Thermogutta terrifontis: one gene and its partner. The main gene of each other region encodes a partner of the protein of the gene in region 2 in a complex. Links are inferred from orthologs where the notes say so. Each region holds a gene or a part of one and is shown on either strand. Other genes may lie near its edges.

What was found.
Region 1: the proteins of THTE_RS08680 (region 2) and mnmG are in contact, whole or in part, in a solved structure (PDB 9HIP), measured with the Escherichia coli proteins. The link is inferred for Thermogutta terrifontis from one-to-one orthologs.

The regions. Positions count from the first base shown.
Region 1 is NZ_CP018477.1:2,592,108-2,595,340, forward strand. The notes cover bases 117-3,027. They hold mnmG (tRNA uridine-5-carboxymethylaminomethyl(34) synthesis enzyme MnmG), read right to left. Parts: upstream 2,619-3,027; coding sequence 615-2,618; downstream 117-614. Other genes in these bases: THTE_RS09610 (PTS sugar transporter subunit IIA), read right to left, coding at 2,637-3,027. In the rest of the region: more of THTE_RS09610, read right to left, coding at 3,028-3,233. UniProt on the Escherichia coli protein: NAD-binding protein involved in the addition of a carboxymethylaminomethyl (cmnm) group at the wobble position (U34) of certain tRNAs, forming tRNA-cmnm(5)s(2)U34.
Region 2 is NZ_CP018477.1:2,327,916-2,331,098, reverse strand. What follows is about bases 138-2,998. They hold THTE_RS08680 (tRNA modification GTPase), read right to left. Parts: upstream 2,350-2,998; coding sequence 925-2,349; downstream 138-924. Other genes in these bases: THTE_RS08675 (YidC/Oxa1 family insertase periplasmic-domain containing protein), read right to left, coding at 2,364-2,998; rbsK (ribokinase), read right to left, coding at 138-833. Also shown: more of rbsK, read right to left, coding at 1-137; more of THTE_RS08675, read right to left, coding at 2,999-3,183. UniProt on the Escherichia coli protein: Exhibits a very high intrinsic GTPase hydrolysis rate. Involved in the addition of a carboxymethylaminomethyl (cmnm) group at the wobble position (U34) of certain tRNAs, forming tRNA-cmnm(5)s(2)U34.

The DNA of each region.
Region 1 (3,233 bases), 260 kb from region 2 along the record:
AGATCTACGACGGCTTCCGCGGTGAGGGAGCTTTCCAGCGACAGGTTCTCGATGAGATGAATCGAGGATTGCAGCTCGACGTGGTTCGGGATGTACTGCCGGCGTCCACCGGGCGAATCACCATCGCACAGTGGATCGAGCGTCCAATCCGCCTTAACAGTGCCGCTAGCGGTTTTGTGATGGAAATGAAGGATGAGCAGATTGCCGCCAAACTCGTCGAGGCGATTGCTCAATCCGATTCCCAAATCTTTGAAAAAAAGGAATTCGGACAACGAAGTTACTACATTTCGAGCCGACAACGTCCGGAATGGTTTCCTGAAAACATGCGACTTCCCGTCCCCTGTTTCGCAGCGATTGATCAATACGTCGTCCAGACGGACAGCCCGGCGTTCATGGAACAGATACTCATGACCGCGGACGCCCCCGAAAAGTCTCTCGCAGAGTCTCTGGAATACAAACTGGTGCGGGGTCGGATTAAAGCGCTGGCCGGGACCGATAGTCCCTCTGTGTTCATATTCACCCGGCCAGATAGCGTACTCGAGATGTGGTACGAGGCTTTTCTGACGAGGAATTCCTTTATGGTCCAGGCCATCGAGGGTGACGCACCCAAGGATTCAGTCGGAATGGCCATCGTCCAGGCAATCAAAGACGGGAAGCTCCCTCCTGTGGATGTCCTCAAACGATATTTCGCTCCCCAGGGCGGATTGCTCATCGACGATGCGACCGGCTTGCACCTCGTCTTCTTTGACCTGCGTAAAAAGCTCCCCTGAGGTTGCTGAAACTGAATGATCTGGTCGGCTACGCCGTTCCAGATAGAGGGCAAGCACTGCCAGATCCGCGGGCGTGATGCCGCTAATCCGGCCCGCCTGAGCAAAGTCTCGGGGCCTGATTTTGGAGAATTTCTCCCGGGCCTCTGCCCGCAAATGCGGCACGGAAAAGTAGTCAATGTCGTCCGGAATTCGCTTTTCCGCCAATCGGCGTTGCTGTTCGATGGCCGCCTCTTCCCGCGCAAGATATCCGGCATATTTGATATCAATGACGACTTGCTCCACGACTTCGCGCGGGAACTCCGCAAGGGAGGGCGCTATTGACACAATATCCTCCCAAGAAACCTCTGGCCTGGTGAGAAGTCGGGAAACCGGAACTCCGCCGTGCCGCGTGGCCTCCAGGACAGCCCGAAGCCGTTCAATCGCCTCGACCTTTTGCACAAATCGGTTCCAGCGTGCATCGTCCACCAGTCCCAGCTCGCGCCCCAGAGGCGTCAACCGGCGGTCGGCATTATCGTGACGCAACCGCAGCCGATATTCCGCCCGGCTGGTAAACATACGATACGGCTCATCCACCCCCCGGGTGACCAGGTCATCGATCATCACGCCGATGTAGGCCTGGTCTCTCCTCAGGATGAGGGGATCCTTTCCCCGCAGCTTCAGCACGGCGTTAATCCCGGCGATCAACCCCTGCCCAGCGGCTTCTTCGTAACCCGTCGTGCCGTTGACCTGCCCGGCAAGGAAAAGCCCCTCCACACGTTTCGTTTCGAGCGATAGATGGAGCTGATCAGGCGGGAGGTAATCGTATTCAATCGCGTACCCGTAGCGGATGATCTCCGCCTTTTCAAGCCCCGTGATCTCGCGAATCATGGCTTCCTGCACGTCCCGCGGAAGGCTTGTGGAAAGCCCATTCACGTAGATTTCCAGCGTGTTACGCCCTTCCGGTTCCAGGAAAAGTTGATGCCGCGGCCGGTCGGGAAACCGCACGATTTTGATTTCCACCGACGGACAATAGCGCGGTCCCGTGGATTGAATCTGCCCTGTGAACATCGGTGCCCGGTGCAGATTCTGCCGGATGATCTCATGAACCCTTTCGTTCGTGTAGGTAATCCAGCACGGCAATTGGGGCTGCGTGATTTCATTCGTCATGAAAGAAAAAGGCACAGGATGCTCGTCCCCGTGCTGGATCTCAAGTCGGGAATAGTCTATGGTCCGGCCATTGAGTCGAGGCGGCGTTCCTGTCTTAAACCGCGAAACAACGAACCCAAGCTGGCGGAGCGACCGGCTCAGTCCAACGACGGCCTCCTCCCCTGCTCGGCCGCCCACCATGGTCTTATCTCCAAAGTGAAGCAGCCCCTGCATGAACGTTCCAGCACACACGACGACACAGGGCGCCCGATAAATGGCTCCCCCACGGACCAGCACGCCGGTAATGCGGGTCCTCCCCCGTGCCTCTTCAACCAGCAACTCCTCGGCCGTCTCCTGCCGAAGCGATAGATTATCCTGCGACTCGCAGATACGTTTTACTTCCTGATGATAAGCAAGTTTATCTGCCTGAGCGCGGGGACCGTGCATCGCCGGCCCCTTCCGTCGATTGAGGAGCCGAAACTGGATGGCCGTGCGGTCGATTGCAAGGCCCATGGCACCACCGAGGGCATCAATCTCGCGAACGATTTGCCCCTTGGCCACGCCCCCTATGGCGGGGTTGCAGCTCATCTTGGCGATGGTATCGAGGTTGCTTGTGAGCAGAGCAGTTCTTGCACCCATCCGTGCGGCTGCCAGGGCCGCCTCCACCCCTGCATGCCCAGCCCCAATGACGATAACGTCATATTCATATGTGCTTATGTCCATGGGCCTACGATGATTTTGCTAACTTTCCGATGGAAAATCCTTGCGACGGGTCGTGATCGCCAGACAATCGTACATGACCCGGCCATTCTGATACACCATTTTACTCCTGCGAATGATTCGCCAACCCCCATTCTGGAAGTAACCATCCGTTTCGATCCGTTCTGCCAACCCCGCCACAGTCTCAAGATACCGGGCTAAACCCGCATGTTGTGTGAGTATGATCGGTTTAAAGTCGGGACCAACCACCAGCATGACCGGTTCGATGATCAGGTTGGAAAGATCTGTGATCGGTGTCGGTTCAATCCGCGGTCGCTGGAGACGAATCATTCGGGCACGGCTATCCGGCCCGACCATTTCTTTCGCTGAGCTGATCAGATCGAGCAGACGATCGCGAACTTCATTGATTTCCCGGGCCTCGTTAATCTTTTCCCAACCCGGATAGTTCTGGATTGCCTTCGCCAGCAGGGAAACCTCCCGAAGATACTGATTGCGCTGGTTCTCCGGGACGAGATACATCGTGATGATCGTAACCGGGGCTTGATCTTTGGCGTTGTACTGAATGCCGTGGGGGCTCCACCCCACCACGCAGAGCAGATCACCTTCGAATGACACCCG
Region 2 (3,183 bases):
CGGAGACTGTCCCCCCAAGCACGCCCTTCAGAGAGGGCCGCAGCGAGCGCTCCGTTGAACGCGTCCCCTGCACCTGTCGTATCGACAGCTTTTACTGGAAAAGCAGGAAGGAATCCGGTCCCCTCGGCTCCCGCGAAAAAGCACCCACGAGCTCCAAGAGTAAGAACGACATTTCGAACACCCCGATCCAACAACCGCGTCGCCGCATCGCGCACACCCGCCTCATCTTCTATCTGTGGCAAGTGCAAGAGCCTTGCTATCTCATGCTCGTTCGGAGTCATGATGTCCACGTCGGAAAACAAATCGGCAGGAAGTTCTTCGGGAACAGGTGCTGGGTTGAGGATGGTGGTCACCCCGAACTGTCGGGCACGGCGCATCCCAGCTCGCACAGTCTCCACAGGAATTTCGAAGCAGGCCAGCAGGACAGCAGCCGATTCGAAAACCGAATCAGGCACCTCGTTGACATCCGCTGGCGAAAGAGCGGTGTTCGCACCAGATGCCACCGCGATGGCGTTTTCACCACCCTCATCCACCATGATGAGTGCCACTCCTGAGGAGATGCTGTGCTTTACCTTGACATGCGTAAGATCGATTCTATCTCTTTGTAACGCTGCCAGGCTTTCCCGCCCAAAAACGTCGTTTCCCACTGCCGCGATGAGCGTCACCGGTTTTTCACCCGATCGGGCAGCAGCCACCGCCTGATTGGCCCCTTTTCCGCCCTGGTTCTGGTAGAAGGTACCGCCAATAACAGTTTCTCCCGGCCGGGGCAAGCGGCGCACTTTGACCACAAGATCCGTGTTTACGGAGCCCAAGACGATAACGCGGTCTTTCATTCACAGTCTCCTTGCCGGCTCAACATGCTCGCGACGATTTTACTCGCGGCGAATCCTACCGAGAACCGGCCCTGCCGGGAGACGAGATGATTTACTTGCCGATGCAGAACCGCGAGAAAATTCTGGCAAGGATTTCTTCCGAATAAACCTCACCCGTGATTTCACCAATCGAAGAGAGAGCGGAGCGGAGAGCGGTCGCGATGAAATCTTCAGATTCCCGCCGGCGGATAAGTTCGTGGGCCTGTTGAAGAGAATCGGCCGCCCGTTGCAAAGCATCCCGACAGCGCATAGCCGTCACTGCGACGACCCCCGCGCTTGTTTCCTGTCGCGATACAAGGCGGTTTACAATGGCCTCCTTGAGCGTCTCAAGCCCCCTGTTACGGCGAGCACTCACCAGGATCGCACTTTCCGGCCACGAGCATGATTTCTCCGTCGGCAGCAGATCGGCTTTGGTCAGCACGAGAAGCGTCCGCGAGTTATGAGTATTCCGGTTCAGCCGCACCGCCTGGGGGGAATATTGGGTAACGTCCCAGCAAACGAGTTGTAAATCAGCCGTTTCCGCTGCCTGTTGGGTGGCCGCCCGCATCTTTCCTGCGATAAAAGAATCCGCATCTCCGGTTGACGTCTCCGCCTCTGTCATGTTTTCGGATGCAGAAAACGACTTCGTCCCAGACCAACTTTCTACACCGGCCGTATCGACCAGCTCAAAGCTCACCCCGCGGTAAGTGCAGACGGCCGTCAGATAGTCACGCGTCGTTCCCGGTACCGGCGACACGATGGCCCGCTCTGCTGACAGAAGTGCATTAAAAAGCGTGCTTTTCCCGGCATTTGGTGGCCCAACCAGAACCACCCTGGGAAGTTCGGTACTTCCTCCTCGCTGTTCAAATTGGTGTCGAATCTCCTCGAGCGTTCTGCCAGCGGTGGCTACTCGGGTTTCCAACTCCTCCCAGGACAGAAACGGCAGATCCTCCTCCGCGAAATCGAGGCCTGCTTCCACGTCTGCGACCAGGTTGAGAAGTTCTTCCCGTAATGCCCGTAAAGGCCCACCAATGCCTCCCGCAAGTTGCTGAAGCGCGATCTGAAGTTCCCGGACCTCGCGAGCTTCGACGACTCCCAGCACCGCTTCCGCTTGGGTTAAATCAAGTCGTCCATTCAAAAACGCCCGTAACGTAAATTCCCCAGGACGGGCAGGTCGGAGCTTGAGCCTCGCTACGATCTCTTGAGCAAGCGGACCACAACATACCGTATGAATTTCCACCACTGCCTGACCGGTGTAACTTCGGCCTGAGGGCCAGTAGAAGACATCGCACGGCACCTGTGCGGGTAGTCCTTCCCAAGCCAGATATGCTGCAACGACCACTGGCTGAAGAGGTTCCTCTGAAGGGAGGCTCTCCGGAAAAACAACGCGCCTCACCGCCTGCCACGCCTCAGGGCCAGAGATTCGAATGATTTGCCGGGCACCACGCCCAAAGGCGGTTGCCACTGCGGCGATGGTATCATGGGCCTGCTGCCACATGGATTTCTTGATATTCAGACGCGTGTGCGTTTTGCGGGGGGACGCTGCCTTTCACGAGGCATCTTTTCCGCGTACCGCTTATCCGCGGCTTTGACGAGTGCTTTGAGCCAGTCGGGGATTGCACTCTGTATCTTCTGCCATGTGTTTTTCCAGTCGCGTTTTGCTTTCCTGGTCTTGTCAGGTTTCTTTACCGTCTTCAGTAGAATTTCGCGTTCTGCCATGCCCCATAAACTCGACGCAATAAAGTAAAGACACAACCCGCTGGGGACTTTATAGAAAAGGATTCCCATAAAGATCATCATGAAATTCATGACCTTCTGCTGCACCGCAGCCTGCTCATCCGCGGGCGGCGGCATCATCCGCTTCTGCTGCCACAGAAAAAGGGCTATTGTGAGAACCGGTAGGATATTGAAATACGGGCCGAGTCCAAACATCCCGTGCCCGCGGTTGAACCACTCCGGCCAGAGAAAACTCCAGTCGAAAAGCATGTCGGGGGCTGCCAGATTGGAACACCAGCGAATGCTTTCCGAAATCAATGGTGCCTGACGCAACTCCACGTCAATGGCAAGGGCTTTATACAAACCGATAAAAATCGGCAATTGTATGAATAAAACCAAACATCCGGAGAATGGGTTATAATTATGCTGCCGAAACAGCTCCTGTGTTGCGCGATTACGTTCCTGAAGGTCTTTATATTTTTCCTGGATTTTCTTAATCTCCGGCTGGAGCTCTTGCATCTTCTGGGCGTTGAGAGCCTGCTTGCGGCTGATGGGAAACATCAGGAGCCGCACAACCACCGTCAGCAGAATAATCGCCAGGCCATAGTTAAACACG